Regions from separate parts of the Paenibacillus agaridevorans genome, predicted to be linked through region 2. Evidence: predicted binding sites of a transcription regulator. Region 2 holds the regulator's gene; the other holds the start of a gene.
What was found. Region 2 encodes NrdR, which represses ribonucleotide reductase genes. Its sites were predicted from a motif close to AACACNATATATNGTGTT; they were not measured.
Positions count from the first base shown of each region.

Region 1: the regulator NrdR is predicted to act here: its motif matches at 6,933-6,950, upstream of KJW29_RS05965 (adenosylcobalamin-dependent ribonucleoside-diphosphate reductase).

Region 1 is NZ_CP075889.1:1,527,417-1,538,961, reverse strand. Features, by position in the region: gene KJW29_RS05985 (Ger(x)C family spore germination protein) at 1-224, shown strand, start outside; gene KJW29_RS05980 (stage II sporulation protein P) at 221-1,306, opposite strand; gene KJW29_RS05975 (hypothetical protein) at 1,624-3,348, opposite strand; gene KJW29_RS05970 (NAD(P)/FAD-dependent oxidoreductase) at 3,524-4,096, opposite strand; gene KJW29_RS05965 (adenosylcobalamin-dependent ribonucleoside-diphosphate reductase) at 4,185-6,839, opposite strand; gene KJW29_RS05960 (DEAD/DEAH box helicase) at 7,044-8,873, shown strand; gene KJW29_RS05955 (YqhG family protein) at 8,870-9,817, shown strand; gene KJW29_RS05950 (hypothetical protein) at 9,943-10,875, shown strand; gene KJW29_RS05945 (YqzE family protein) at 10,866-11,060, opposite strand; gene KJW29_RS05940 (N-acetylmuramoyl-L-alanine amidase family protein) at 11,212-11,545, shown strand, end outside.
Region 2 is NZ_CP075889.1:3,505,387-3,516,931, reverse strand. Features, by position in the region: gene KJW29_RS14940 (sulfatase family protein) at 1-1,283, shown strand, start outside; gene KJW29_RS14935 (RNA-guided endonuclease InsQ/TnpB family protein) at 1,412-2,536, shown strand; gene KJW29_RS36795 (DUF1259 domain-containing protein) at 2,691-2,912, shown strand; partial or broken gene KJW29_RS14925 (DUF1259 domain-containing protein) at 2,818-3,021, shown strand; gene polA (DNA polymerase I) at 3,161-5,842, shown strand; gene mutM (DNA-formamidopyrimidine glycosylase) at 5,902-6,762, shown strand; gene KJW29_RS14910 (MntP/YtaF family protein) at 6,935-7,645, shown strand; gene coaE (dephospho-CoA kinase) at 7,671-8,270, shown strand; gene KJW29_RS14900 (lytic transglycosylase domain-containing protein) at 8,267-8,842, shown strand; gene KJW29_RS14895 (alpha/beta-type small acid-soluble spore protein) at 8,948-9,172, opposite strand; gene nrdR (transcriptional regulator NrdR) at 9,293-9,772, shown strand; gene KJW29_RS14885 (phosphate ABC transporter substrate-binding protein) at 9,973-10,878, shown strand; gene pstC (phosphate ABC transporter permease subunit PstC) at 10,995-11,545, shown strand, end outside.

The sequences.
Region 1 (11,545 bases), 2.0 Mb from region 2:
GCATCAGGCATGAGGTTAACAAACTGCTGCAGAGCCGATACGACAACATTATCGGCAAGATGAAAGCTACCCGAGCGGATATACTGGCTACCGGGCAATATTTTCGGTCGAACCTGACCCGCCAACAGCTTGAGCAATGGAGAGAAGACTATTTGCCCCGGCTCAACTGCGAGGTAGAATTCGTGACGGTTATTCAAAATACAGGTTTGCTTCGGGGCAGCTAAACTTTGATTTTCTGATCAAGCTCATGCAGAACGGCGGCCAGAGCGTCCGCAGTACGGTAGCTTTCTTCCAGCGTGTTGTCGACACCGCCCATCTCGACGACGAGACTGTTCTTCGACAGCGATTGGTTATACTCTGCATTGCCCGTTCCCGGAGCTTTCGTGAGCACCCCTCGCGAGATGCCCGGGAATTTGGCGTTTAACGCTTCGTGAAGTTGTGTTGCGAACGCTTTGTTGTCCTTCCAGTTCGGATTTTTTTCGCCGATTACGAACAGGATTTTAGCGTAGTTTTTCCCATTAATTTCGACCGTCGTTTTGTTGCGCTTTAAGGAATCGCGGTGGATGTCGAGCAGGTACGTTAGCTCCTTGTTCTCGCTTAACGCGTCGACAACCGTCTGTTTGGAATACTTATAGGAGTAGGCATAATTAAACTTGGAGATCGTGGTCGGATAATCCATCTTCTCTTGCAAGGCGGGAATGCCCAGCTTCTGCAGACTGGCCGTCAGCCGCTTGCCGACAAGCGTGACGTTTACCGTCTTGGAGCTGGCGTTTTTGGTCCCTTCCTTGAGTTCCGGGAAATACGATTCGCGATTATGCGTATGATAGACCAACACTCGAGGCGAGGAGCTTGCGACGCTGACGGGCTTGTCCTTGGCGGGAGACGCCGGTGCAGTCGCCGATGCGGCATCCGATGCAGCTGGCTTGTCCGCCTTGTCAATTGGAGCTGACGCAGCATTAAGCTTGTCCGGAGTATTTGAGGGGGATGGTTGAGCAGTAGCCGCAGATGCAGGAGGTGCGGCGGCTGTTATCAAAGCTGCTCCGCCTTGAACTGGAGCGGTTAACGAAGCGGCATCCCATCCCGGAAACATTTGGATCCCGCCGAGGAACGAAACCTTCGGCTCATGAGCGGGCTGCAGAAATGTCGAAAGACCGCCTGCCCCTTCTGTTTCCGTATGCAAGGCAGCATATGTAGTCGGGTGAGAGTCTGCAGCCAGCCCCCACCCTACACTTAATACCATGGACAACAAACAAGTGGATGCAAAAAAGGTGCCTGAAACGAGTCTTTCGCGAAGCTTGTACATCATAGTAGCAACCCCCAATTCAATCTAGCGTTGTTACTACTATATGAAGCCCGCGAATTTCATAGAAGAGGTTGTTCAAAAAGTCCGCTTTTGATCACGAAGTATGATCGCGTTGCTTACTCGACATCGAATATTGAATTCAGGCGAAACTTCCGGTGCTCACGTAGCTCCACTACGCTCCGCTCCTCACTTTCTACCTTCATTCAATCTTCTACAGCGTTTTTGAAAAACGCAGCATCGGAAGCATAAGCTCATGTGCTGAAAACCAAACTTTTTGAACTCGTATTAGAATAGGCGTTTTCATCATTCTAATAATTGAACTACCTTTTAAACAATCCTCCTAACAGCACCCCGCCAACGATCCATTTGCGCAAAAGCAGGAATAAAACAAGCGGCGGCAGGCTCAAGAGCGCACCGATCCGATACAGGACGGGGTCGCCGCGATCGATGCCCAACTGATCGCTCATATACATCGCATTACGAAATAGCATCATGCCAAGATGTTTGGAAGAATCCGCAATATAAAGGAACGAAGGAAGATAGCTGTTCCATAACACGATAAATTGAAGCGCGCCTAAAGCCAGCAAAGGTTTCCATATCTTCGGCAAAAACAAGGTGAACAACGTGGCAAACTCTCCGCGTCCTTCGAGCTCCGCCTGCTCCTTCAAATGGCCGTATTGGCCGTTAAAGATGCTCTTGAGCACAAATGCCGAAACAATGTTAATAAAACCCACGATGGTTATCGGAAATATGGTATTCACCATGCCTAGCCATTGGAATTGCATGTATTCAAAAAACGTCCCCGTTCCGATGCCCATGACGGCAATCAGCGCGATCCGATACAACGTTCCGCCTGGCAGGCGGCGCGCCGTCATAGGATACGCAAGGGTAATCGAAACGAGCATGCTAATCAGCGTCGCTCCCCAGAACAATACGGCGCCCAGTGCCACGTTCGGCAGCCACAGAAGTTCGGTTAACGGAATTTCCGTTGAGCTTTGACTTAGAAATGGATCTATGAAGATAAAGTAAAGTACAATCAACACGAGTCCCGTGCCTGCAACCCCAACGACTCCTCCGGCAACCGCAGAGCCGCCTTTTAAATTTGCAGCCGAATCGGCATCACGCTGAAACAACGATTCCAGCAAGGTTCCTCGTACAATAAAATAGGCTGCCAGCGCGAGCGCCAACTGCAGTCCATACGAAAGAATCGTAGCCGAAAATGCCGGGCCTGTGTTCATTTGAAGGAAGCCCATCTGATAAACGAACAGATCAACTGTCATGGCCGTGTCCATGACAAGAGGATTAAACAAAGTATGCAGCAGCTCGAAATCCGTCGTTGTAAACATGGCGAGCTGGAGCAGCATAACAGCCGCAACCGCCTTCGCTGCGGGAAGCGCATTCAAACGACCGAACGTCGCACCGCTAATACCGTCGCCGAACCTGGAATGCGTCGCAGAAATCGCCGCCAAAGCAATAATCATCGGTATGCCGCCATACTTCAGAAGCTCCAACGCCAACAGAATCATTCGGAAAGGTCCCGGTTCCCCAAGCAGCAAGCGGTCTGTCGGTCCCAAAGGAGACGAAGTAGCGGAAAACATCAGCATCGCGAAGTGTCCAAGTACGACGGAAGGAATGACGTAGGGCAACACAAGCATCGAAGCGATCCAGCTTCTCAGCTTTCCAGATCGAATACCGCTTAACGCCAATGCGGCTCCAAAGGCAAGCAAGCCTCCGGCAACGATATAGATGATCTTGTAAGTCAATGTATTACCCAATGCGCTCCGGAATTCGGGAGATTGAAAAAGTGCCTTGTAATTATCCCATCCGACCCATGGGCTGCCTCCGACCCCCAAATAAGGTTGGTATTCCAGAAATGACGCATACAGTCCGTTCAGGAAAGGCATGATCTTTAATCCAAAAACGAGAAAAAATGCAGGTATGACGATGATATAATGAAATTTGTATTGCCAAATTCTATCCGCCAAAGACTTATAGCGAGTTGACTGCATAGCCATATCCGACTGCGGCGGCAGATCCCTATCCATCCGGTACCCTCCCCTAATGCTTCAAAATATGACTATCATCATACTATATCAGGGTCTATTTGCCTACTAAAATTTGACAACACAAAAAGTCCGGGCAGCGCCCGGACTAGCTGGTATCATATGTGTTTTCATCATTACGTTATAAATTGGGCCCTATCGATTTGAATCTCTTAGACTAACCGTTCACTTTCAGTACGTCATGATCGACATAACGGGTACCGTTAAGCTCGCTGATCACATTAATAGCGACCTTCGCGCCGTCTCCCGCGGTAATAATCGTATGCATGCTGACGCCTGCAACAGTGCCCGCCGCCCATACGCCGGCCACGCTGGTTTTGCCTTCCGCATCGCAATCCACAATACTTTTGATGCGCGGCTCCGTTCCCGGCTTCACCGCCACGCCGCTAGCCTCAGCCAGCTCAACCGACATGCCGGTTGCTAAAATAACATGCTTCGCTTCGTAGACCGTGCCATCCTCCGCTTGCACACGGAGGTTCTCGCCTGCAGTCTCCAGTGCAACCGCCTTGGAAGCAACCAGCTCTGCTCCGTGTTTAGCCGCTTGCTTTCTGCCTGTCTCTACGAGATCCGGCCCGCTGATTTCAGGCGCGCCATAATGATTTTCGATCCAGGCCCTTTTAGTAATGCTTTGATCGGCGTCCAGCACGATCGTTTTTTTGCCAGCCTTAGCCGTAAAGATAGCAGCACTCGCTCCTGCAGGTCCAGATCCGATAATAGCAACATCATACATGTCAATCGCTCCCTTCGATCTTCAGGTTTGTCTATCTATTCGAGTATACCAGAACAAACCCTAAGCTTTCAAAAGGGAACCAACTTTCCTAATTACACTTACTGAACCCGCATACCGTACATTGTTTGCAGCCTTCGATACTCATTAACGTAGCGGAGCCGCAAGAAGGACATAGATCTGGATGAGTCTCTATTTCGGCCTTGTGTATGAAATGCCCTTGCGAAGATCCGGTTACTGAGTCGGTTGCGTAGTTAGGATAGGCACTCGTTCCGTTCTCGCCAGCTTGAGCTGCTGCCAGCTCATCTGGTACCATCTCCGACTGGAAGACAACGTCAAGCGGCTCCCGACCCCCTTCTATATGCATTTCCAGCGCCTTCGCGACGGCATCGGCAATAGACTCTACGCGATTCGGACCAAAGCCGATTGCACCGGTGCCTCCGATCCCCTTTAAATGTTTGACCAGCAGATTTACTTTGCTGCCGTGATCGCCGTAACGCAGGAACAACGAGCATACTCGGCCGAGGGCTTCGGCCATAGCGAACACGTCGGAACCGGCCTTGCCAACATTGAGGAATATTTCCGCCGGCGAGCCGTCCAGATCGTTAATCGTAATGTAGGCCATGCCGAACGGCGTGTTCATTTTGTAGGTCGCTCCGCGCAATACCGAGGGGCGGCGCTTGTATTGTTTATCTACGGATACAGGATTCTCCAAGCTGGATGTCTCCGTGGCCGTCAATTCAGCTGTGAGATTGCCTGTCTGTTCAAATTCTGTCGGAGATTCCGCTTTATCTTGGAGTTCCGCATCAGACTTTTCTTTGACCGAGGACTTCTTCTCTCCCGCCGACAGTACTTGCACATCCCTGCTGCCGTCGCGATAGATCGTGACGCCTTTGCAGCCCAGATCATAAGCAAGCTCGTAGAGATGCTTCGCCTCCTCCACGGTGAAGTCGGCAGGACAGTTGGCCGTCTTGGAGATGGAGCTGTCGACCCAACGCTGGATGGTCGCCTGGACCCGAATATGCTCCTCCGCCGAGAGGCTCATCGCCGGTACGAAATATTCGGGAAGCTCCTCTCCGGGATGTTCATCCAGCCATTGCTGCGCGATCGGCACAAGCTGCTTGTCGTAGCCCAGCCTGCTCTGCCGGTAATATTCGAAGGCGAAGTAGGGCTCGATCCCCGTCGACGTGCCTACCATCGTGCCCGTACTTCCTGTAGGGGCCTGCGTCAGCACCGTTACGTTACGAATACCGTCCCTGCGGATCGCCTCGCCAACCTCGGGATAGGCCGCAACCAGCTCTTTCATAAATCCGCTTTGGAGATATAGATCCGCGTCGAACGCCGGGAACGAACCTTTCTCCGCCGCAAGCCGGGAGGATGCCAGGTACGCTTCCTTCGCAATAAAGCCGAACAGACGGTCCAGGAAATCAATCGATTCCTCTCCCCCATAACGGATTCCCAGCTTGATCATCAGCTCCGCCAGACCCATGGTGCCTAGTCCGATTCGCCTCTCCAGTTTCTGATTTCGTTCATTTTGCTCAAAGTGGTAAGGCGTCTTATCGATGACATTGTCCAGGAACCGCACGGCAGACTGGGTCACTTGGGCGAGCTCATCCCAATCCACGTCGCCCCGTTTCGCGTCATAAAACTGGGACAAATTCACGGCGGACAGGTTGCATACTCCCCAGCCCGGCAAGCCTTGCTCTCCACAGGGATTAGTTGACACAATTGGATTAAAATACCAACTATTAGATTGCTTGTTATACCGCTCCATAAAGACGACGCCCGGCTCCGCGGAACGCCATGCCGACTCCATCATGACATGCCATATTTCTCGTGCGGGCAACTTGCGATAGGTAACGACCCGCTTGCCGAGCTCACGCCACTTCGCTAAATCTCCGTCCCACAGCTCGTCGTAACCCGTTTCCTTCGTGTCGGGGAATACAAGTTCCCACTCCAAATCCCGTTTCACCGCATCCATAAAGGCGTCGCTCACGCAGACAGAAAGATTCGCATTCGTTACCTCGCCCATCTTCTGCTTGACCGTAATAAATTCCAGCAGATCGGGATGCCAGTCGTTGAGCATGATCATTAAAGCGCCTCTGCGGCTTCCACCTTGCTCAATCAGCCCCGTCGCATAACTGAAAAGGCCGCCCCAGGAGACGGATCCGCTGGAGGAGCCGTTGACTCCTGCCACGACGGCGCGGCGAGGTCTAAGCGAAGAGAGGTTCATCCCGACGCCGCCTCCGCGAGCCATAATCTCCGTCATGTCGCCCAGCGTCGTCATGATGCCGCCGCGGCTGTCCTTCGGCGACGGTACGACGTAACAGTTAAAAAGCGTAAGCTCATCGCTGGCTCCCGCTCCCGCCATGATGCGCCCGCCCGGCACAAGCTTCCAGTCTTGCAGCGCATCGCGGAACCGGCCTTCCCACTCTACGCGTTTATCGGGGCGTTCCTCGGCAGAGGCGATAGACTCCGCAAGACGGTTCCACATGCCGGTAGGCGTAACCTCCAGAGGCAGCACAAGCTTTTCTACGGTCGTATTCACCGAGTCTCCTCCACGGAGTTGAACCGTAACTTCATTTCCTTGGCGAGCGGTGACTACTCCTACTTCCTTCGTCGGGAATTTAGGATCGTCCTTTACAAGCACGAGCACCGTATCGCCAGGTTTGCATAACTGACCGTTAGGATGTTTTTTGGCATACCGATCCAGAAATATTTTTTCGCTTAGACCTTCGAGCCGCATGGGTATTCTCTCCTTTGTTTTTGCATTCTGAGAATAAATTCACAATTACGGACACCGACACCATCTACATATAGTATATACCTCATATTATACCACACTATATATGGTTATTCACTTCATTTTCCAGTCTGTCTTATGATTATGGTCCAACAAGGCAATACTAATGACAACTTCACCCTTTTTTAAGAATGGAAGGAGCTTCCTATGACCGATCAACTTACGTCTCCGCACCAGCCGTCCAGCACGGGAGCGGCAAGCAGCGATACCGCCGTTACGCGTAGACTTCATCCTCTGGTCGATCTGCAATTCGACCGTTCCTGGTACGACGAGCTCCAGAATCGAATATCGCGAGGCGGACCGTGGGATGACTGGACGTTATACCAGCTCGCAATGGAAGCCGAACATGCCAAGCGCGTTGAGAGTTTCGAAGAATTGCAATGCCTGCGCTCGCTGCCGGACTTCGAGCCTCTCCCCCACCAGATCGGCACGGCCGGCAAGGTGCTGCATGAGATGGGAGGCCGCGCCATTCTCGCAGATGAAGTGGGACTTGGCAAGACGATCGAAGCCGGGCTTGTGCTCAAGGAATATATGGTCCGCGGCCTCGTCAAGCGAGCGCTTATTCTCGTTCCCGCTTCTTTAGTATTGCAATGGGTGCGGGAACTCAACCAAAAATTCGGTATCTCGGCCGTCGCCCAGAAACGGGATCATACTTGGGGTTACGACGTCGTTGTCGCCTCCATCGACACTGCCAAGCGAGATCCTCATCGGGAGCTCGTGCTGGGCACCGACTATGATCTCATCATTATCGACGAAGCCCATAAGCTGAAGAACAAAAAAACGACGAACTATCAGTTCGCCAATCTGCTTCGCAAGAAATATTGCCTCCTGCTGACGGCAACGCCGATTCAGAACGATCTCGACGAGCTGTACAACCTTATTACGCTGCTCAAACCTGGACAGTTAGGCGGGCAAAGCGAATTCGCCGCCAATTTCGTCGTGGATAAACGGCTGCCGAAAAATGAAGATCAGCTGCAAGAGGCTCTGTCGAATGTCATGATTCGCAATCGGCGAGGCGACGGAGGCATTCACTTTACCAAGCGGTACGTTAAAAACATCCCTCTCTCGCTGTCCCAAGATGAGAAGGCGCTATATGATGCCGTTACCGGATTTGTGAAGGAACGTTACGAAGAAAGCGAGGGCGACATGACCAGCATGCTGTCGCTCGTTACTTTGCAGCGCGAAGTATGCAGCAGCCGCGACGCCGTTTTCCTGACGCTGGTCAATCTGTTCAAGAAAACGTCGGAGGATTCTCCGCTCCGGGCCAAAATCTGGGGGCTCGTCGAAAAGATCAAGGGCATTAAAGCCAATACGAAAGCAGAAAAAACGATGGAGCTAGTAAAGGAGATGAACGAAAAAGTCATCATCTTTACGGAGTATCGTGCTACACAGGAATATCTGCTGCAATTTTTCCGCGCAAACGATATGATCGCCGTCCCCTATCGCGGCGGCATGAACCGTGGCAAAAAGGATTGGATGATGGACCTGTTCCGCGGCAGAGCTCAGGTTATGATCGCAACGGAAGCCGGCGGTGAAGGCATCAATCTGCAATTCTGCCACAACATGATCAACTTCGACCTGCCATGGAACCCCATGCGTGTGGAGCAGCGGATCGGACGCGTGCATCGACTCGGCCAGACCGAAGATGTGAAGATCTATAATCTTTGCACGCTGGGCACAATCGAAGAGCATATCGTAGGTTTGCTGCACGAGAAGATCAACCTGTTCGAGCTCGTGATCGGCGAGCTGGACCATATACTCGAGAGGCTCGACGGAGGCGAATCGATCGAGAAGCGGCTGGCGAAGGCGCTGCTAGAAGCCGGAAACGAACAGGAGCTGAAACGTCAGCTCGACGAGCTCGGCAGCTCCATATCCGAGCTGCGCGAAGGGGCGAAGTCTGAAGGCGGACTTGCTAAGAGTCCCGACTTGCTGGTGAAGCTGGACCGACTGGGGCAAACTGTGGAGGTGAAGCCGTGAACGAGAAACAAATCCATAAATTCGTTGGCCGATTTCTGGAAGCAACGGGCTGCTCCATCCTGGAGAAGTCGAATGCCCATTATATGGTCAAGCTGTCTCCGGAAGCCGATCGGGAGCTGACGAATCGTCCCTATTACTGGAGCTTTGTTGACCGTGTAGGCGCGGAGCCGGAGACGATGACGTTTCTGTTTGTCACCGACAAGACTAGATACGAGACGATGCTGGAAGCGCCAGCTCCATCACCCGGCCCCTCCGCCAGCGAAAGCCTTGCGCCGGCGGCGGATGCAGCCCTCGCCCGATCGTTCGGCTTCGTCCACACGACCCTTGCCGCGCCCGCCCGCGTTCCTCGCGACGATCTCTATTTCGGCTCGCGCCGGCTGGATCAACTGTTTGGTGCTACTCGAAATAAAGGCAGCTATGTGTTCCTGTTTCAGGAACCGGACAAGCGCGGCGGCAATCCGTACAGCTCGACGCCTTATACGGCATGGCTTGGCATTAATATGCGAGTGGAGCTGACTTGCGATCGCAAGCGGGAGGAAATCCACAGCTTCGGCGTGTCGCTTGTGACCGGGCATATTATTGAAAACTTTCACGACCGTCTTCAGCATAAAAAGCTTACGCCAAGACTCCCTGCGAATATTCATCTAGCCCGCAACGGCATATCCTACAACCGAGCGCTGACGTTAATTGAGCAGGCGTTGGAGCGTAAGCTCAAGGGATACGACTACACTTGGGCGGAAGGAGCTGCTGCGAGGCTGCAAGAGGAGCTTTCCCGCATTCAGGCTTATTACGAGCCGTTGCTGGAGCATGCCCTCCCCGAGAACAAGTCAGCCATTCAGGAACAATACATGCAGCGGCAAGCCGAAATCAAGTGGCAATACGAGCCGCGCGTGACGGCTTCCGCCATTAACTGCGGCATTTTCCATCTGGAAGGCATAGATTGATGACATTGTGACGGGAATCGTTTCATTGCGGCAAAAGAAGCGGTTCCCCGGCAGCTATTGGGCGACAGGTTGCAACAGTCTTCTTGAGGCTTGTCCGCTACAATGAATCCAGAGAGGTGATTACAATGCGAACAAGCTGGAAGATCGCAACGGCCGCGACCGTTCTCGCGGTTATGTTAAGCATGTCGAGCGGAGCAGACGCGAGAATCTATGCAACCGGACAAGCCATGTCGACGCTGGACAAGGAACAAGACCTTTCATTAAAAGAACAAGCACGGTTATGGGCCGAACAGCTCGCGAATTCTCCGGATGGGGCTTTTGCGGAATGGAAGGGCGCTTGGGCAAGCACCGCAGCGCTCGGACCCGGAACGCATAGCTGGCTCGTATTGATGCGACGAGGTCAGAGCGTTGTCGGATATATGATTGTTTATGCCAAGGATGGCGGAGGTTATGTACTGGGTGAATACGGCATCGGGGAATACCCGCCCTTTAGCTCGGCAATATTAAAATCCGCTTTAACCAGACTAGGTCTGAGCGAGACGTCCATGAAAGCGACCCGACTCTATATCCATCCCTTGCTGGCTGCTTGGCAAATATCGGGCGGCATTGCCGGTATTGGATCATTGACCGAAAATCATTATACAGATGCTTATTCGGGCGAACAATTGCCGATTGACGCCGGACTGTGGGCCACTGCCGCTGCTCAAGCCGCCAACGCAGACAAGCATGGGGTTCAGAACGCCCATGCTTCGATCTCATCTGCTGGAGCCATGGCTTCTTTCGATCCTTATGGCCGATTGCCATGGCTCACCCAAAGTCCTTATTCGATTGCTGCCGATCCTCTATCCATCTTATCCGATGCCCTGCGAGACAATAGTGAGCTTAGGTACGTCAGCAAGTCCTTCCAGGGAAAGATGACGTATGTGTGGTCCGTCACGGGATATACGGAGTGGTCGGGCGGAGAGCTGTTTATTTCGCTCGACAGCGAAGAGAATGCTCCGGTCCGACGATATATTCCTGCTTCCTTGCTGCAACCATTAGGATCCTTTTACCTTTGACGTCCTGTCCGGCCTCGCCACCACATCATCAGACTCATGCCGCCGAATCCGAACCATCGCGTCAGCCAAGGCTCTTTTGCCGCTTTGGCTGACGTTTTTGCTTGCTTGCGCGTTTCTGCCGGCGTCTCCATATACGTAATGAATTGCTCCGTCATATACTTCACAAGATCGCTTCCGCCCTTCATCTTCGTCACCTCCAGCTTCTTATAGTGCGAGTTATTACTATCATTATTCCCGCTTTAGGTCGGTCATAATCATGTATGAGATTACCTCCGAACAGCCACGCTAACGTCAAATAAATCATTCTGATTCGGTCGCAGGAGGTTGACGTTGATCATGATTCGATTTTTGCTGACACTGCTTGTATTATTTATGTTTATGGTTCATCCCGTTGCGTCGGCCGCCTCGTTCCCTTCCCAATCCAGCGATCGCTGGGCATTGCCATCGACGACTGTCATTATTGACGTTGGGCATGGCGGAATCGACGGCGGAGCATCGCATGGCGATCTGCTGGAAAAAGACATTAATCTAGCCATCGCGAGCAAGCTTTATTTGTTATTGCGAAGCCGAGGCATTGCCGCCGTCATGAACCGGACAGGCGACTATGCGCTCAGCGACGATAATCGCTGGCACCGTACAAGTTCACGGCATAGGCGCGACCTTTCGCAGC
Region 2 (11,545 bases):
ATCCGAACGAGAATGGATCACTCATTAACCCGTGGGATGTTGTAGACGAACAACATGGTTATGTCAGACCCGGACATCCGAATTTATACCAATGGCTAGAGCAGAATTGGGAGAGCTGGCATACGGGGAAACAGCATTTGTTTACTGCTCCCAAGCTAGAGAAGGACCCGACTAGCAAAACCAATTGGCTGCCGCTCGAAGAACGCTTCGAAGCATACTTGGAATCCAATGGAAGAAGAAAGCCTGGAGGCGCAGCATTTAAAGGTATGGTGCCAGAGATGGCACGGGGTACGACAACTAGAGCGAGGTCATACTCTTTGCCTACGATTGGATGCTACGAAGAAGGATTTGAATTTTTTTATGACGGATTTATTTTAAATGATAGTTTGGAGGCCATTCGCAATCATGACCGGAGCAAGCCTCTACTGTTAAATAGTATGTTTCTTGCTCCGCATCCGCCTCTAGATATTCCTGAACCGTGGTTTTCGAAAGTGAAAGAAGCGGATATACCCGAAAACGTGGGAAGATGGAGTCCGAATCAGTCGCCTCTTCAGCTGTATAATTTGACAGGCGCGATTGGCGTTCGATACAGTCGCGAGGAATGGAAACAAGTATGGCCCAAATATCTTGGTTTGGTTTCGTTGTTAGATGACTGTGTTGGTCGAATTATAGAGGAGTTAAAAGCACAGGATCTGTATGATCATTCATTAATCCTATTTACAAGCGATCATGGCGAAATGTTGGGTTCGCACGGTTTATGGCAAAAAATGTGCATGTATGAGGAATCAGTGCGAACTCCGCTTTTGATGAAACTTCCTGCAAATAAAGGTTATGCTCCCTCATCGATTAAGACATCTGTCAGCAGTATTGATGTTTTTCCTACGATATGCGATGTAATCGGAGTCGAACCGCCTGCAGGTTTAAGCGGAAAGTCGCTCATTCCTTTAATCGAAGGAAACGAATCGATGATTCGCGAGGACATTTTCATACAGTACGATGGGAATGGTGCAAGGGGGAATTTTCAACGCTGCGTCATACGTGACTCGTATAAGTTAATCGTTGATATGTTCAAGGATGAGACCTTTATAGAGCTATACGATCTGGAGAGTGATCCCGAGGAGCATAACAATCTTGTTTTTGCTCAAGACGATGGCAGGATAAATCAAATGATTAACGATTTGCTCTATCGTTTACGAAATCATATGGCTTCGACAGGGGATTTGTTATCTCTTCGCGAGGATTTGTATGCATCATTTTTAACCAGCTATAAACCTTTTCACTGATCGTTCCTATTATAGAAAAAGGTACAGTTCTTCAATCAAGTTGAAAGAACGCGCTCCCCACTGGTTCAAATGCAAATGTTTTCGTTCTCCCTACTATGCTAAAATAAGGATAGAAAGGAGGCGAACGTATGATCGTGACTGTAACTGCTAAACTCAAAATAAAACCGTCAGAAAGTCAAATGAGGGTACTGCAACAAACGATGATCGCTTATCGGCAGGGCTGCAATTTTGTCTCTGCTCTTGTGTTCGAGAAGAGAGAGCTCGGGCAGCCTGCCTTGCACCGAGTGACGTATCAGCCCCTCCGCAGCACGCTTGGCCTGCGCTCTCAAATGGCTCAATCGGTGATGAAAACCGTGATTGCCAAATACAAAGCCCTTCGGAGTAACGGCCATGCCTGGACGCTTGTACGCTTTAAGAAGCCGGAATATGATCTTGTCTGGAACCGGGATTACTCGCTGAACCTGTGCGCTGGGCTGTTCTCCGTCAATACGCTGCTGGGCCGTATCAAGGTTCCTTTCGAAGCGAAAGGAATGGAAGCTTATTTCGACGGTTCGTGGACTTTCGGTACGGCCAAGCTGGTGTATAAAAAGCGGAAGTGGTTTTTGCATATTCCGGTATCGAAAGAAATAGCCGTTCCTGAGCTGACGGAAATCGAAAACGTCGTTGGCGTTGATCTGGGCGTCAACTTTGTAGCCACGGCGTATGGCACCGATGGCAAAACCGTATTCTTTCGAGGAAGAGAGCTCAAACAAAAACGAGCGAACTACAAAAGGTTGCGTTCGGAGCTGCAGCGCAAACAAACGCCTTCGTCCCGTCGCAGGCTGAAGCAAATCGGAGAACGAGAAAACCGCTGGATGACCGATGTTAATCATGGAGTCAGCAGGGCACTCGTGACCCGGTATGGGGCGAATACGCTGTTTGTACTTGAAGATTTGACAGGGATTCGGGGAGTAACGGAAAAGGTCAGGCGTAAGCATCGCTATGTGACGGTATCGTGGGCGTTCCGCCAGCTTCGCGAGATGGTAACGTACAAGTCGCAGCTTGCGAAAGCGATGACCATTGCCGTAGATCCAAAAAACACCTCGCAAGCCTGTCCGATATGCAGTCACACGGCAAAAGGGAACCGGGATAAACGGGGGCATCGATTCCATTGCCTGGCCTGTGGCTATGCAAGTAATGATGACCGGATCGGTGCGATGAATCTCTGTCTGAAGGGAAAAGAGTACCTTCTACAAGGTGCAGGCCTAGCATGACTAGGTTTGCAGGGTAGCTGTCAGTCTGCCCAGTGGTAAGCGAAGGCTTACCTGCGGATGTAACACCACGTTCTTCGGAACGCAAAAGATCGGAGTCGCACAAGACGTTTGTACGATCGGGTCGTTACAAGCTCCCACTTCAAACGATAGTTAAGTGGGGGTCATTGACCAAAATCAAGTTAATCGATTGGTGTCAAATCCACGTAAACGCGGGATAAAAGTGACTGCGTTTCACGATCACTGGCTAAATGAAACCCCTCGTTTAATGTATTTGCACCGTACTCTGTTTAGGGGAAACGGCCCTTTTTCAGAGTCAAGTGAATCAACTGCTGTCAAACCTTCGCAGAAAAGGGATCAAAGTAACAGCCGTTCATAATCATTGGCTGTTTGAGAACCCGCGTCTTATGTATATTCATTGGGAGTCGATCGATAATCCCATTGCATTCGCGAGAAAAGTGAAACGGTCTATTGCATTCTTAGGTTAACTTTGATTCATATTCGGTAACAAGGTTATGACAGAAAAGTCCTTCATCAAGCTGCGGCTCCGTTGCTTGGGATGGACTTTTTTTGTGTTATAATAAGGGGAAGTTATTGACTGTTGGAAACGAGGTGCTAGTCGAACCTATGGAAAAATGGATGTTAATCGACGGCAACAGCATCGCTTATCGGGCGTTTTTCGCGCTGCCGCCGCTCACGAATTCTGCCGGACTGCATACAAATGCGATTTTCGGCTTTACGACGATGTTGCTCAAGATGCTGGAGGAGCAGGAACCTACGCATGTGCTGGTCGCATTCGACGCAGGCAAGGTGACGTTCCGCCACGAAGGCTACAGCGAATACAAAGGCGGAAGGCAGAAGACGCCGCCGGAGCTGTCGGAGCAATTTCCGGTGCTCAAAGAATTGATCTCGGCCTTTAACATTAAGCAATTCGAGTTATCCGGCTATGAGGCCGACGATATTATCGGCACGCTTACGAAACAAGCCGATGAATCCGGCGTGCAAGCCATTGTCGTTACCGGCGACAAGGATATGCTGCAGCTGGCCTCGCCTGGCGTAACGGTTGCGGTTACGCGCAAGGGCGTCAGCGAGGTGGACTGGTATACGCCGGAAGCCATCGACGAGCGATACGGCCTGAAACCGCTTCAGATCATCGATCTCAAAGGGTTGATGGGCGATACGTCGGACAATATTCCCGGCGTGCCGGGCGTGGGGGAGAAGACGGCGCTTAAGCTGCTGCACGAATATGGCAGCGTGGAGAACGTGCTGGACAATTTGGCAGTGCTTAAGGGCAAGCTTAGGGACAATATCGAGACTCACAAGGACGACGCCGTCATGAGCAAGAAGCTGGCGACGATCTACCGCGAAGTTCCGCTGGATCGGGAGACGGAGGATTTGCGCTGGGACGGCTACGACCATGCGAAGCTCGGCGAGTCGCTGCGCAAGCTGGAATTCCGGACGCTTCTGGAGCGGCTGGAGCTGGCTTCGGAGAGCGGCGCAAGCGAATCCGACGCCAAGGCAGCCGCAGCCAGCCTTAATGTGACTGTTCCGACGGGCGGGAAGGATGGCGAAGGAGAGATCCGCAGGCTGCTGAAGTCCTTGGATTCATCGGACAAGCATGGCCTATACATAGAAGCGATCGGCGAAAATCCGCATCACGCAGAGCTGCTTGGTCTTGCCCTCGCCTTGGAGGATGAAGTGTTCGTATTTCCTCTGGAGGAGCTGAAGGCAGGATACGCAGAAGGCTTGCGCGAGTGGCTGGCTTCCGAGGAGCGTCCGAAATACGGCTTCGACCTGCACAAGTCGGAGCTGGCGCTGCGCTGGGCGGGTATCGCTCTGGGAGGAGCCGCGTTGGATGTTCAGCTAGCGGCTTATCTGTTAAATCCGACGGATACCCAGTTGTCGCTTAGCGCTATCAATGAACGGCTAGGCCAGACGGGCGTTCCTTCGGACGAAGCCATATACGGCAAGGGAGCAAAGTTTAAGGTGCCGGAGCCGGATACGCTGCATCGTCACCTCGCGCTTAAGGCGGACGCCGTGCGGCGGCTTGTGCCAGTTATTAACGAAGAGTTGACGAGGACGGGAATGAGCGGGCTTTATTTTGATTTGGAGCAGCCGCTTTCACGAGTGTTGGCAGGCATGGAACACCAAGGGATCAAGGTGGAGCGCGGTGAGCTGCAGTCGCTCGGCGAGAGACTGGAGTCGCAGCTGACTTCCATTATGGCCGATATCTATAGCAAGGCCGGAGCGGAGTTCAACATCAACTCTCCGAAGCAGCTGGGAGAAATTTTGTTCGAGAAGCTGGGTCTTCCAGCCAGGAAAAAAACAAAAACCGGCTATTCCACGGATGCCGAAGTGCTGGAAGAGCTGGCGCCCTATTCGGAGATCATTCCGCCGATCCTTCACTTCCGGCAATTGGCCAAGCTGCAATCGACCTACGTGGAAGGTTTGCTGAAGGAGATTCGCGAGGAGACGGGCAAGGTCCATACGTATTACCGTCAGACGATCGCGGCTACGGGAAGGCTGAGCAGCCAATTCCCGAACCTGCAGAATATCCCGATCCGGCTGGAAGAAGGGCGCCAGATCCGCAAGGCATTCGTGCCGTCGGAGCCGGGCTGGTCCATTCTCGCGGCGGACTATTCGCAGATCGAGCTGCGCGTGCTTGCCCATATTTCCGGCGATGAAAATTTGAAGGAAGCGTTTATTCACGATATGGACATTCATACGAAGACGGCGATGGACGTTTTCGGCGTAACGGCGGAGGAAGTGGACGGCAATATGAGACGTTCCGCCAAGGCAGTCAACTTCGGCATCGTGTACGGGATCAGCGATTTCGGTTTGTCGCAGAACCTGGGCATTACGCGTAAGGAAGCTTCGGCGTTTATCGAACAATACTTTAATGTGTTTAAGGGCGTACGGAAGTATATGGACGATATCGTCGTAAAGGCGCGCGAAAATGGATACGTAACGACGCTGCTCGACCGTAGAAGATATTTGCCCGAGATTAAGGCCTCCAACTTCAATCTGCGATCGTTTGCCGAACGTACCGCGATGAATACGCCGATCCAGGGCACGGCTGCCGATATTATCAAGCTGGCCATGGTGCAGATGGATGAGCAGCTTCGCGAACGCGGTTTAAAGAGCCGTATGTTGCTGCAGGTACATGACGAATTGGTATTCGAGGTTCCGCCTGAAGAGATGGAGCAGATGAAGAAGTTGCTGCCAGACGTGATGTCGAACGCGATTAAGCTGGATGTGCCGCTCAAGGCGGATGTCAGCTACGGCGATAATTGGTATGAGGCAAAGTAGAGGAAGTATACGCACAACCCCCGCGGATGCAGTATAATGGTAGCCAGAGGTGAGGAGACATGCCTGAACTACCAGAGGTAGAAACGGTTAAACGTACTTTAATTCAACTGATCGGCGGCAAGACCATTCAATCGGTCAAGGTAAAGCTGCCTAGAATTATACAGCGGCCGGCAGAGCCCGAAGCATTTGAGCGGGCGCTTGTCGGACGCACCGTGCAGACGGTGGAGCGTAGAGGGAAGTTTTTGCGCATCGTGCTCGACGGTTTGATATTGGTATCGCATTTGCGCATGGAGGGCCGTTATGGTCTGTTCGAAGCGGACGAGCCTGTAGAAAATCATACCCATGTGCTGTTCCGCTTCGAAGACGGCACCGAATTGCGGTACAAAGATGTAAGACAATTCGGCACGATGCATCTGTTCTCGCCGGGTGAGGAGTTCCTGCTGCCGCCGCTAAACAAACTGGGACTGGAGCCGCTGGAGCCCGGGTTTACATTGTCTGCGCTTCGCGTACGCCTTCAAAAGCGCACGACGAGGATCAAACCGCTGCTGCTTAACCAGGAGCTGATCGTCGGACTTGGCAATATCTATGTCGACGAAGCGCTGTTCCAGGCCCGCATTCACCCGGAACGGAAGCCGTCCAGTTTGAGCGGACCGGAATGGAAGCGATTGTATGCCGCCATTATCGAGACATTGTCCCGCGCAGTAGAGGCCGGCGGCTCTTCCGTCAAGTCCTATGTTAACGGTCAAGGAGAGATGGGGATGTTCCAGCATCAGTTGCTTGTCTATGGCCGCAAGGACGAGCCTTGTCCGAACTGTGCTAGACAGATCACCAAATTCGTGGTCGGCGGGCGCGGAACGCATATTTGCGAACGATGCCAGCCGCTGAAGTCCAAGGTGAACTCGCCTTCACCTGCACGTTAAGTTAATATTGGGTAATTATTGAACGAGTACTGCCGGCATGGACGGAAAACGTCATTGTGCACCGCGGCGCACTCCCCGCATATGATGATGGTGTTACGAACGATAGGCGAATGCCCTTCTAACCCATCATGTCGTTAGTCGGCATTCGCTGATTGCGGGGAGGAGCCTGAAGTTGATTGCACATCTGTTATCCTTGGTTCTGCTGGCCTTTGCCGTCAGCTTGGACGGCTTCGGCGTCGGCGTGACGTACGGGCTGAGGAAGATTCGAATTCCGATTCTGTCGGTGTTGATCATCGCTTGCTGCTCGGGGCTGATTATAGGGTTGTCCATGCAGGCGGGGGGCTGGCTGAGCGGCTTTGTCTCGGAGCACGTCGCCAGGGTCATCGGAGCTTCCATCCTTATCGTGATCGGTTGCTTCGCTCTCGTGCAGCTGTGGCGAGGCAAACATCAGCCGGATTCGGCTGATGATCAGGGGCCGGTTGCAGCCGCTGTTGGCATTAGCGACAGCCGTCTTGCTTCGGCGGGCGGGGAAGACGACGCCATGCAGATGTTTAAGCTGGAGCTCAAGAGGCTCGGCCTCGTTATCCAGATTCTGCGCACGCCGCAAGCGGCGGACGTCGACCGCTCCGGCATCATCTCCGCTTCCGAGGCGGTTATGTTGGGAGTCGCCTTGTCGCTTGACGCGTTCGGCGCGGGACTTGGAGCGGCGCTGCTCGGCTTGCCTGCTCTCTTGACTGCCATCGTCATTGCGGTGTCCAGCGCGATCTTTCTCGTGTGCGGCACGCAGCTCGGCTTGCGATTCGCCTCGAAGCGGGGGATGGGCGCTTTATCCGTTGTACCGGGGATCATGTTGATCATAATGGGGCTTTTCAAATTGTTCTAAATCGTTACGAGTGCGAGGTGAGACCATGATTATCGGATTGACCGGCGGCATCGCAAGCGGGAAAAGCACCGTCTCCCGGCTGCTTGTCGAACGCGGCGCCGCCTTGGTTGATGCCGACGCGGTCGCCAGGGAAGTCGTCCAGCCGGGGGAAGCCGCGCTGGACGAAATCGCGGTCCTGTTCGGACAAGCCGTCATTCAGGAGGATGGCTCGCTTAACCGGAAGGCGCTAGGCGACATCGTGTTTGGCGATAAAGATAAGCTTAAGATGCTGGAGAGTATTACGCATCCCGCCATTAGGCGGCGCATGCAGGAGAAGATACATAACCTATCGGCAGAGAATCCTCGTCGGCTGATCGTCGCCGACATACCGCTCCTCTACGAGACGGGGCAGGTTCAGCTGTATGATGGGGTTATGGTCGTCTATGTTCCAGCGGATGTGCAAGTGCATCGTCTAGCGGAACGTAACGGCATGTCCAGGGAGGAAGCGGAGCAAAGAGTTTCGCTGCAGATGGACATTGAAGAAAAGCGGAAACTGGCGGACTGGGTAATCGACAATAGCGGCACGATAGAGAATACGGCACGGCAAATCGACGACTTATGGAAGCAGCAGGACTGGCAGCCATGAAGAAAAAACGAATACGAGTAAAAAAGAGATTTTATCTGATCCTGCTGGTAGCGCTGATCGCCTTCCTGTTTTTGAAGTCGGACTGGATGGCGAGATGGATGTACCCCGTTCATTATAAGGACGATATACGGGCCAGCGCCGAAAATTATGATTTGGAACCGCATTTGATCGCGGCTATTATTCGTTCCGAATCCAATTACGAGACGGGCAGGGAATCCAGAAAAGGCGCGCTGGGTCTCATGCAGCTGATGCCGACAACGGCACATTGGGTCGTGGAGAAAGCTGGTTTCGATGCCGTCAACGACGATGTGCTGCGGCATAGGGCCGATGTGAGCATCGAGGTAGGCTCCTGGTATCTCGGCTGGCTCCACCATCAATTTGAACACAACGCCATTGCAGCCGTGGCGGCATACAATGCCGGTCAAGGCAATGTCAACAAGTGGCTGGACAGCGGCAAATGGGACGGGGAGCTGGATTCCGTAAGCGAGATTCCTTTTGGCGAGACCAGACACTATGTACAACGGGTTTTTTATTATTATAATAAGTACAAGGATTTATATCCGGAATTTTGAGCATCCTGATCATTGAACATAAACAGAGAAGCCTTGAAGGGCTCGCCGCTTCGGGACAAGCACCTTCAAGACCTCTGTTATACATACGAGCTTAATAAATCAACATTAACGTTGGCCTGCTTGGCCAGCCAGGGATTGCTCAGCGATTTGGACCAGGCGTTTCGTGATGTAACCCCCGATGGAGCCTGTGTCTCTCGTCGCCATGTTGCCGTAGTAGCCGTCTTGCGGAATCGCGATGCCCAGCTCTTGAGCGACCTCGAATTTCATTTGGTCCAGAGCGGCTGTCGCTTGTGGTACTAACAGGTTGTTGCTGCTGTTGTTCGAGCTCATTGATGTTCACCTCCTTGCGGTTGGTAACTGTATTATGTGCGTTATTCCAAATATCATTACAGGAAAGGTATGGCAAAAAAAGAATTAATGATAAAAATTTAGAAAGGAGGCGCCAAGCCTATGAAATGCCCGTATTGCGATTATGCCGGAACAAAGGTGCTGGACTCGCGACCTGCCAACGAAAACAAGTCGATTCGCCGCCGCCGCGAGTGCGAGAAGTGCAGCCGCAGGTTCACAACATTCGAGATGATTGAGGAGACGCCGCTTATCGTCATCAAGAAAGACGGAAGCCGCGAAGAATTTAGCCGCGACAAAATATTGCGCGGGTTAATTCGCGCTTGCGAGAAGCGGCCCGTGTCCGTCGAACGGCTCGAGGTCATCGTCTCCGAGGTAGAAAAGGAGCTGCGGACGACGGCAGTCGCCGAAGTCGACAGCAGCGATATCGGCACCATAGTTATGAGCCAGCTGTATCCCGTAGACGAGGTGGCGTACGTACGCTTTGCTTCCGTCTATCGTCAGTTCAAGGATATCGACATGTTCATGAAGGAACTGAACAGTCTATTGTCTAAACATCCTTTGACCGGCGGAGACCGGTCGTAATTACTCGATTCGACATATGCAAAAATGAAAATCCGTTCCCTTCGGGGATCGGATTTTTTTTGTTACAGGACGATTACAAAGTTTTCATGCAAACAGCATACATTTTACATTGAATTTACACTCCGCATATACGCGCTTTAAAAAAGCTCTCTATAATTCAGTTTGTAGCCAACAAATATAAAGGTGGAGGAATGAAACCAATGAAAAAGATCCAACAGAAAAAAATGTTCTCGGGGGCAATTCTTACAGTAGTAACATCGGCCATGATCGTAACGGGTTGCGGCGGCAACAATACGAATAATTCGGGCGGCGCGGCGACAAACGCACCTACCAACGCTCCGACGGAAGCAGCTTCGCCATCCCCGGAAACAAAGGTTAGCGGGTCTGTAACGGTAGCGGGCTCCACGTCCGTACAACCACTTGCGGAAGAGCTTGGAACAGCATATATGGGTACAAACGGCGATGCACGGATCGAAGTATCCGGCGGCGGATCCGGCGCAGGCGTAAAAGCAGCACAAGCCGGAACAGCCGATATCGGCATGGCTTCCAGAGCCATTAAAGACGATGAGACTGGCATCGAGCCAATCGTGATCGCAATCGACGGTATCGCGGTTGTAGCTAACTCCGCTAACGAAGTAGAAAACCTGACAGTTGATCAAGTTAAAGGAATCTTCTCCGGTCAAATCAAGAACTGGAGCGAAGTTGGCGGCAAAGACGGCAACATCGTCGTTATCAACCGGGAAGAAGGATCCGGCACGCGCGACGCTTTCGGCGAGATCGTGCTTGGCGAAGAGCCTTTCGTAGCTGAAGCGATCATCCAGAACTCGACTGGCGCAGTTCGCGAAGCAGTAAGCCAAGACGCTAACGCAATTGGTTACATCTCCACCGGCGGTCTGAACGATTCCGTTAAAGCCGTTAAAGTCGATGAGCACGAGCCGACTGAAGAAAACATCAAATCCGGCCTTTATCCGATCCAACGTCCATTTAACTTCCTGGTTGGCGATTCCAAAGATCCTAGCGCAGTAGCTCAAGCTTTCATCGACTATGTTCTCAGCGACGCAGGACAGGCAATCGTAGCAGAAAACGGTTATGTAACCGTAAAATAAGTATCCATTATGCAAGAATGGCAATCGCGAGGATAGCAGATCATGCGCTATCCTCCGCGCTTGTTATGGAGATTGAGATTGACTGATTTTGACCGCTGGACGTGGGGGGATTGTCGTTGAGTAGGATCCTGGAAGAGAAAATTGTTAAAACCTTGTTGTTCATAACAGCCATTACGGCCGTATTTAGCGTATTGTTAATCGGTGTGTTCATCTTTATCGAAGGTATGCCCATCTTTTTCAAATATGGCATTGTCGATGTATTATTCGGAACGGTGTGGAACCCTACGAATCAGGTGTATGGCATCTGGCCGATGATCGTAGGTACGATTTACGTAACTTTCGTGGCTATTCTTATCGGCGCCCCGATGGGCGTGGGAGTAGCTGTCTATCTTGTGGAAATTGCTCATCAACGAATATCCCGGATTATTATTCCCGCTGTTGAACTGCTGGCTGGAATTCCATCCGTTGTATACGGCTTGTTCGGAATGTTCGCCGTCCGCGGCGTCATTTCGAGTCTTGAGCGGGGGCCCCTTGCAGAATATTTGCCAGCCAACTACCAGACGGGCTACTCGATCTTGACGGCCGCCATCATACTCGCCGTTATGATTTTGCCAACCATTATCAATATCTCGCTGGACGCCCTTAAGGCTGTTCCGCGCGAGTACAA